Regions from separate parts of the Stenotrophomonas sp. 2201_Sma genome, predicted to be linked through region 2. Evidence: predicted binding sites of a transcription regulator. Region 2 holds the regulator's gene; the other holds the start of a gene.

Region 1 (3,540 bases), 2.2 Mb from region 2:
GCCGTTGTTGGCCTCGGTGGCGCGCTCGCCACAGTTGGCATCGCACTTGCCGAACGGCTTGTTGCCGCGGTCGGCATTCCACTGCGCATCGGTCAGGTACAGCATGTGGGTGTCGGTGTAGGGCGCGTAGGGCAGGCCCTTGTCGCCGGTGGTGCTGGCAAAGCCCAGCGAGTTCGGCCAGGTGTGCTCGCGGTTGTAGGTCAGGCCACTGCCCGTGCCAGCGCGATCGCTGACCTTGGCGTAACTGCGGTTGCGATAGGCATCGAGGATGCGGTTGGGGTTGTTCGGATCCTCGTCGGCGATCTCCAGGATGGTCCAGGTGCTGGTGCCCGAGCCGCTGTACGGATAGGCAGTGTGGCCCTTGATGGTCGCGTGCAGCGAGCAGCGCAGCTGGCTCGGGCTGGAGGTATTGACCCTGGAGTAGTAGCCCGCCGGTACGCCAGGATTGCCCGGATCGGGGTTGCCCGTGGCGCTGGCCACGGTGAAGGCGATGCGGCTGTCGGCAGCCGGATGCGCGCCCTGCAGGTCGGTGATGCGCGCGGCGCGGATGTCGAAGCGGCAGGCCTCACCGGCCACCAGCGCGGTGTTGGTGGACAGCTTCACGCTCCTGCCGCTGGCCGGGTGGGTCAGCGGTACGCTGCCGGAGGCGCCGCAGCTCAGCGCGAAGGCGCCGCTGGCCAGGTTCACCGTCTCGCTGAACACCACTTCCAGATCGGCCGCGGCCGGGAACGTGCTGCTGCCCTGGGCGGGGGTGGTGGTGGACACCGATGGCGGCGTATTGGGACCGGGCGTACCCCCACCGCTGAAGGTCTGGCCGTTGTTGCAGCTGCCGAAGGTCTGCGTCGCCGATTCGGCCCAGGTGAAGTGGGCGTACTGGCTGCCGCTGCCCGTCAGCTGCAGTGAGGTGCCGGGGGCCGTGCTGTTGGTCTCGGCCACCGGAATGTTCTGGCTGGTCATGCCTGCGGCAGGACCGCCGGAGGCAGTGATCGTGCCCTCATAGCTGAGGAACTGGACCACCTTGCCGCTGGCGTCGACCAGCGCGATGCCGTCGTTGGGACCGTTCTGGATGCCGTTGGTCGGATAGCTGACCACGGCCAGGGTGGCGCTGCCGCACCCGGCCGCGCTGCCGGCAGGGACGGCCGTGTTGGCGTACACCGAAGCGGCCGACGGCGTGCTGCCGTTGTACAGATACAGCCGATAGCCGGACAGATCCTCGCCGGCGGTGGCCACGACCTCGATCGCCTCGCCGACGTCACCGGCTGCGGTGCTGTCGTCGTAATGCAGTTCGTTGATGAAGACCTCGGCCTGGGCCGGCGCGGTGGCCAGGGCCAGCACGCAGGCGGTGGCGAGCGGGGACAGCAATCGCATCGACGACTCCTTGTGATTGGGAATGCGCGGCCGAGCCTAAGGCCGATCCAGTGACACTTTGTCGTAAATGAACGTCAGATATCTGACAGTGCGACGTTGGTCACCTAATGCGGGGCCACCCCACCGCACTGCCGCAGCGTCCGGCGCGGAAACTTTTTTCGCGACGCCCCTTGAAAGCCTCCCGGGGGGCTCCATCTCTGCCGTGCTCCCGACCTTGTCGGGTTTCTTCACGTGCGGTTCTGGCACTCGCCTGGTGCGAGTGCTAACATCGCCGGACTTTTTTAGACCAATCAATCACTTAAGAGGTCTCCTATGAGCATCAAGCCGCTGCACGACCGCGTTGTGGTCAAGCCGATCGAAGCCGACGAAATCTCCGCCGGTGGCATCGTCATCCCCGACTCGGCCAAGGAAAAGTCCACCAAGGGTGAAGTCGTGGCCGTCGGCCCCGGCAAGCCGCTGGACAACGGCAGCGTGCGCGCGCCGTCCCTGAAGGTCGGTGACAAGGTCATCTACGGCCAGTACGCCGGCAGCTCGTACAAGAGCGAAGGCGTCGAGTACAAGGTCCTGCGCGAAGACGACGTGCTCGCCGTCATCGGCTGAGCCCCGCCGCGACCTGTTTCAACCTGATCCCCACATCCCAGCCGCCGGGCACGGCCCGGCGCGACCAATGAGGTAATTGCAATGGCTGCCAAGGATATCCGTTTCGGTGAAGACGCCCGTTCGCGCATGGTGCGCGGCGTCAACGTTCTCGCCAATGCCGTCAAGGCCACCCTCGGCCCGAAGGGCCGCAATGTCGTGCTCGAGAAGAGCTTCGGCGCCCCGACCATCACCAAGGACGGCGTCTCCGTCGCCAAGGAAATCGAACTGGCTGACAAGTTCGAGAACATGGGCGCGCAGATGGTGAAGGAAGTTGCTTCGCGCACCAACGACGACGCCGGCGACGGCACCACCACCGCCACCGTGCTGGCCCAGGCCCTGATCCGCGAAGGCGCCAAGGCCGTTGCTGCCGGCATGAACCCGATGGACCTCAAGCGCGGTATCGACAAGGCCGTCGTGGCTGCCGTCACCGAGCTGAAGAACATCTCCAAGCCGACCGCTGACGACAAGGCGATCGCCCAGGTCGGCACCATCTCGGCCAACTCGGACGAGTCGATCGGCCAGATCATCGCTGACGCGATGAAGGAAGTCGGCAAGGAAGGCGTGATCACCGTTGAAGAAGGCTCGGGCCTGGACAACGAGCTGGACGTGGTCAAGGGCATGCAGTTCGACCGCGGCTACCTGTCCCCGTACTTCATCAACAACCAGCAGTCGCAGACCGCTGACCTGGATGACCCGTTCATCCTGCTGCACGACAAGAAGATCTCCAACGTCCGTGACCTGCTGCCGGTGCTGGAAGGCGTCGCCAAGGCCGGCAAGCCGCTGCTGATCGTGGCCGAGGAAGTCGAAGGCGAAGCGCTGGCGACCCTGGTGGTCAACACCATCCGTGGCATCGTCAAGGTCGTGGCCGTGAAGGCCCCGGGCTTCGGCGATCGTCGCAAGGCGATGCTGGAAGACATGGCCGTGCTGACCGGCGGCACCGTGATCTCCGAAGAAGTGGGCCTGTCGCTGGAGAAGGCCACCATCAAGGACCTGGGCCGCGCCAAGAAGGTGCAGGTCTCCAAGGAGAACACCACCATCATCGACGGCGTGGGCGACAAGGCTGCGGTCGAATCGCGCGTTGCGCAGATCAAGACCCAGATCCAGGACACCTCCTCGGATTACGACCGCGAGAAGCTGCAGGAACGCGTGGCCAAGCTGGCTGGCGGCGTTGCCGTGATCAAGGTGGGTGCGTCCACCGAAATCGAAATGAAGGAAAAGAAGGATCGCGTCGACGACGCCCTGCACGCTACCCGTGCAGCCGTTGAAGAAGGCGTGGTTCCGGGCGGCGGCGTTGCACTGGTCCGTGCGGTCACCGCGCTGGCCGGCCTGAAGGGCGCCAACGAAGACCAGAACCACGGCATCCAGATCGCCCTGCGCGCGATGGAAGCCCCGCTGCGCGAGATCGTCGCCAACGCCGGCGAAGAGCCGTCCGTCATCGTCAACAAGGTCAAGGAAGGCAGCGGCAGCTTCGGCTACAACGCCGCCACCGGTGAGTTCGGCGACATGCTGCAGTTCGGCATCCTGGACCCGACC
Region 2 (3,540 bases):
GGTCGTGTTCGATCAGCCGGGCCAGTTCGTGCCGCACCTGCTGCAGCTGATCCAGCGCCGAGCTGCCCTCGTCGCCGTTGAGCTGGTTGCTGGCGGCCTGGCAGGCGGTCAGCAGCGCGCTGGCATGGGCCTGGCGCCGATGGCTGGCGCCCAGCGCGAGGATCGATTCGGGCTCCAGATCCTCACGGTCCAGTTCGCGCAGCTGATGCTCGAGGAAACCGATACGGTCACTGACGTCACCCTGTTGCGACAGCGCCAGGGATTCATCGACCAGTGCCTGCCAGGCGGCTGCGGCGCGGCGGACCTGACGGCGCTCTTCCTCGTTGCCGGCATAGGCATCGAGCAGGGCCAGCTGGGAAGGACGCGCCAGCAGGGCCTGCTGTTCATGCTGGCCGTGGATTTCCACCAGCAGCGCGGCCAGTTCGCCCAGCTGGGCGAGGGTGACCGGGCGGCCGTTGATCCAGGCCCGCGAACCGCCGTCGGCGCGGATCACGCGGCGCAGCTGGCACTGGTCCTCATCGTCCAGCTCGTTGTCGGCCAGCCACTGGCGTGCGGCCTGCAGATGCTCCAGCGCGAACTCGGCCGACAGCTCGGCACGGGCGGCACCGTGGCGGACCACGCCACTGTCGGCGCGCAGGCCGGACAGGAAGCCCAGCGCGTCGACCATCAGCGACTTGCCGGCGCCGGTCTCGCCTGAAACCACGGTCATGCCAGGCCCGAATTCAAGTTCGGTAGCGCGGACGACGGCGAAATCCTTGATCGATAGGTGTCTGAGCATGGGTCTGGGGGTATCTGAGCCGCGCAACGCTAGCACGCGCACGCGGGCGGTCCAATGGCTTGCCAAGGTGATCCGGCGCCATTATCTAGTCTCCGTGTCTCACAGGTTGATTCCATGCACGGTTCCGCCGACCAACTCGCCCCGCGCGCGCGCCATCTGCTGCGCACGCTGATCGCGCGCCACATCCAGGATGGTGAGCCCGTGGGCTCGCAGACGCTGGCGCGCGTGGCCGGGCTGGAAGTCAGCCCGGCCACCATCCGCAACATCCTCGGCGACCTGGAGGACCTGGGCCTGCTGGCGTCGCCGCATACCTCCGCCGGGCGGATCCCGACCGCGCATGGCTACCGGGTGTTTGTCGACAGCCTGCTGCAGATGCAGCCGCCGGGCGAGGGCGAGCTGGCCCGCTTGCGCCAGGAACTGGCCGGTGGCGGCAGCACCCAGGCCCTGCTCGGCAGTGCCTCCGAGCTGCTGTCGGCGATGAGCCACTTCGTCGGCGTGGTCAGCGCGCCGCGGCGCGAGCAGTTCGCCTTCCGCCAGATCGATTTCGTGGCGCTGGACGGCCGCCGGGTGCTGGCGATCCTGGTGTTCGCCGACAACGAGGTCCAGAACCGGGTGATCGAAACCCGCCAGGACTTCGCCCCGGGCCAGCTGGAGCAGGTCGCCAATTACCTCAACGCCCATTTCGCCGGGCTGCCGCTGGCGGAGATCCGGGCGCGCCTGCTGCTGGAGCTGCGCGATGCCCGCTCCGAGCTGGAGCAGCTGCTGGCGCACAGCATCGAACTGGCCGAGCAGGCCCTGCAGCCCGCGGCCGACGACATGCTGGTGGCGGGCCAGACCCGCCTGATGGGGGTCCAGGACCTGTCCGACCTGGAGCGCCTGCGTGAACTGTTCGAGCTGTTTTCCAGCAAGCGCGAGATCCTGCAGCTGCTGGAGCGGACCATCCAGGCCCCGGGCGTGCGCATCTTCATCGGCGAAGAGACCGGGATGATGCCGCTGCAGGGCGTTTCGCTGGTGACCGCCCCGTATGCGGCCAACGGGCAGGTGCTGGGCGTGCTGGGGGTGATCGGGCCGAAGCGGATGGCCTACGACCGCATGATCCCGCTGGTACAGGCCACCGCCGACGTGCTGGGGGCGGCCTTTTCACCGACCGGACGCGGATCCGGTGCCGCGGACGCTTGAAACGCAGCATCCCGCCCACACTAGGGTGGATGGAGGCGGGGAGTGACCGCCAGGGACCCAGACATGAACCACGAACATCCAGATTTCGAATCCCAGCAGAGCGCCGCCGACGCGGCCGCCGCAGCAGGCGTCAATGACGAAGTGGAGCGACTGCGCGCGGAAGTCGAGCAGGTCAGGGCCGATGCGCTGCGTGAGCGCGCCGACCTGGAGAACCAGCGCAAGCGCGTGGCCCGCGACATCGAGCAGGCCCGCAAGTTCGCCAACGAGAAGCTGCTGGGCGAACTGCTGCCCGTGTTCGACAGCCTGGATGCCGGCCTGAAGGCCGCCGGCGACGACCCGCACCCGCTGCGCGAGGGCCTGGAGCTGACCTACAAGCAGTTGCTGAAGGTCGCCGCCGACAACGGCCTGGTCCTGATTGACCCGACCGGCCAGCCGTTCAACCCGGAGCACCACCAGGCGATCAGCCAGGTGCCGGCCCCGGACGCCGCCCCGGGCAGCGTGGTGACCGTGTTCCAGAAGGGCTATCTGCTCAACGAGCGCCTGCTGCGGCCGGCGCTGGTGGTGGTGGCCGCCGACTGAGCGGTCGATCCGGGAGCGGCCGCCGGGCATGGCCCGGCGCTACCCCCGGATCGTCATCGCCGGGCCATGCCCGGCGAACCTTGAACGGCTGAACACAGCGTTCGGGAGATGGCTTGAATGTTCCACGAGCCTCCCCCACATCCCATTCATCCACCGGCCGAGCGGCCGGACTGACATCCACACAGCATTTCTCAGGAGTCTCCCCCATGGGCAAGATCATTGGTATCGACCTCGGCACCACCAACTCGTGCGTGGCGATCATGGACGGCGGCAAGGCCCGCGTCATCGAGAATTCGGAAGGCGATCGCACCACCCCGTCGATCGTCGCCTACACCAAGGACGGCGAAGTCCTGGTCGGTGCCTCGGCCAAGCGCCAGGCGGTGACCAACCCGAAGAACACCTTCTACGCGGTGAAGCGCCTGATCGGCCGCAAGTTCACCGACGCCGAGGTGCAGAAGGACATCGCCCACGTCCCGTACAGCATCCTCGCCCATGACAATGGTGATGCGTGGGTGGCCACCAGCGACGCCAAGAAGATGGCGCCGCAGGAAATCTCGGCCAAGGTACTGGAGAAGATGAAGAAGACCGCCGAGGACTTCCTCGGTGAGAAGGTCACCGAAGCGGTCATCACCGTGCCGGCCTACTTCAACGACAGCCAGCGCCAGGCCACCAAGGATGCTGGCCGCATCGCGGGCCTGGACGTCAAGCGCATCATCAACGAGCCGACCGCGGCCGCGCTGGCCTATGGCCTGGACAAGGGCGACAACAAGGATCGCAAGATCGTTGTGTACGACCTGGGCGGCGGTACCTTCGACGTCTCGGTGATCGAGATCGCCAACGTCGACGGCGAGAAGCAGTTCGAAGTGCTGGCCACCAACGGCGACACCTTCCTGGGTGGCGAAGACTTCGACAACCGCGTCATCGAGTACCTGGTGGAAGAATTCAACAAGGACCAGGGCATCGACCTGCGCAAGGATCCGCTGGCCCTGCAGCGCCTGAAGGAC

Evidence for each region. The regulator HrcA, encoded in region 2, represses chaperone genes, less so after heat shock. The targets are predictions, from matches to a motif close to TTNGCACTCNNNNNNNNNGAGTGCNAA.
Region 1: ACZLIF_RS18455 (co-chaperone GroES) is a predicted target of HrcA. The motif match lies at 1,608-1,634, and genes of this name have one in related genera.

Annotation. Positions count from the first base shown of each region.
Region 1 covers NZ_CM151329.1:4,007,740-4,011,279, reverse strand. Annotated here, with positions in the region: gene ACZLIF_RS18460 (endonuclease) at 1-1,368, opposite strand, end outside; gene ACZLIF_RS18455 (co-chaperone GroES) at 1,681-1,968, shown strand; gene groL (chaperonin GroEL) at 2,050-3,540, shown strand, end outside.
Region 2 covers NZ_CM151329.1:1,816,937-1,820,476, forward strand. Annotated here, with positions in the region: gene recN (DNA repair protein RecN) at 1-778, opposite strand, end outside; gene hrcA (heat-inducible transcriptional repressor HrcA) at 893-1,957, shown strand; gene grpE (nucleotide exchange factor GrpE) at 2,021-2,536, shown strand; gene dnaK (molecular chaperone DnaK) at 2,743-3,540, shown strand, end outside.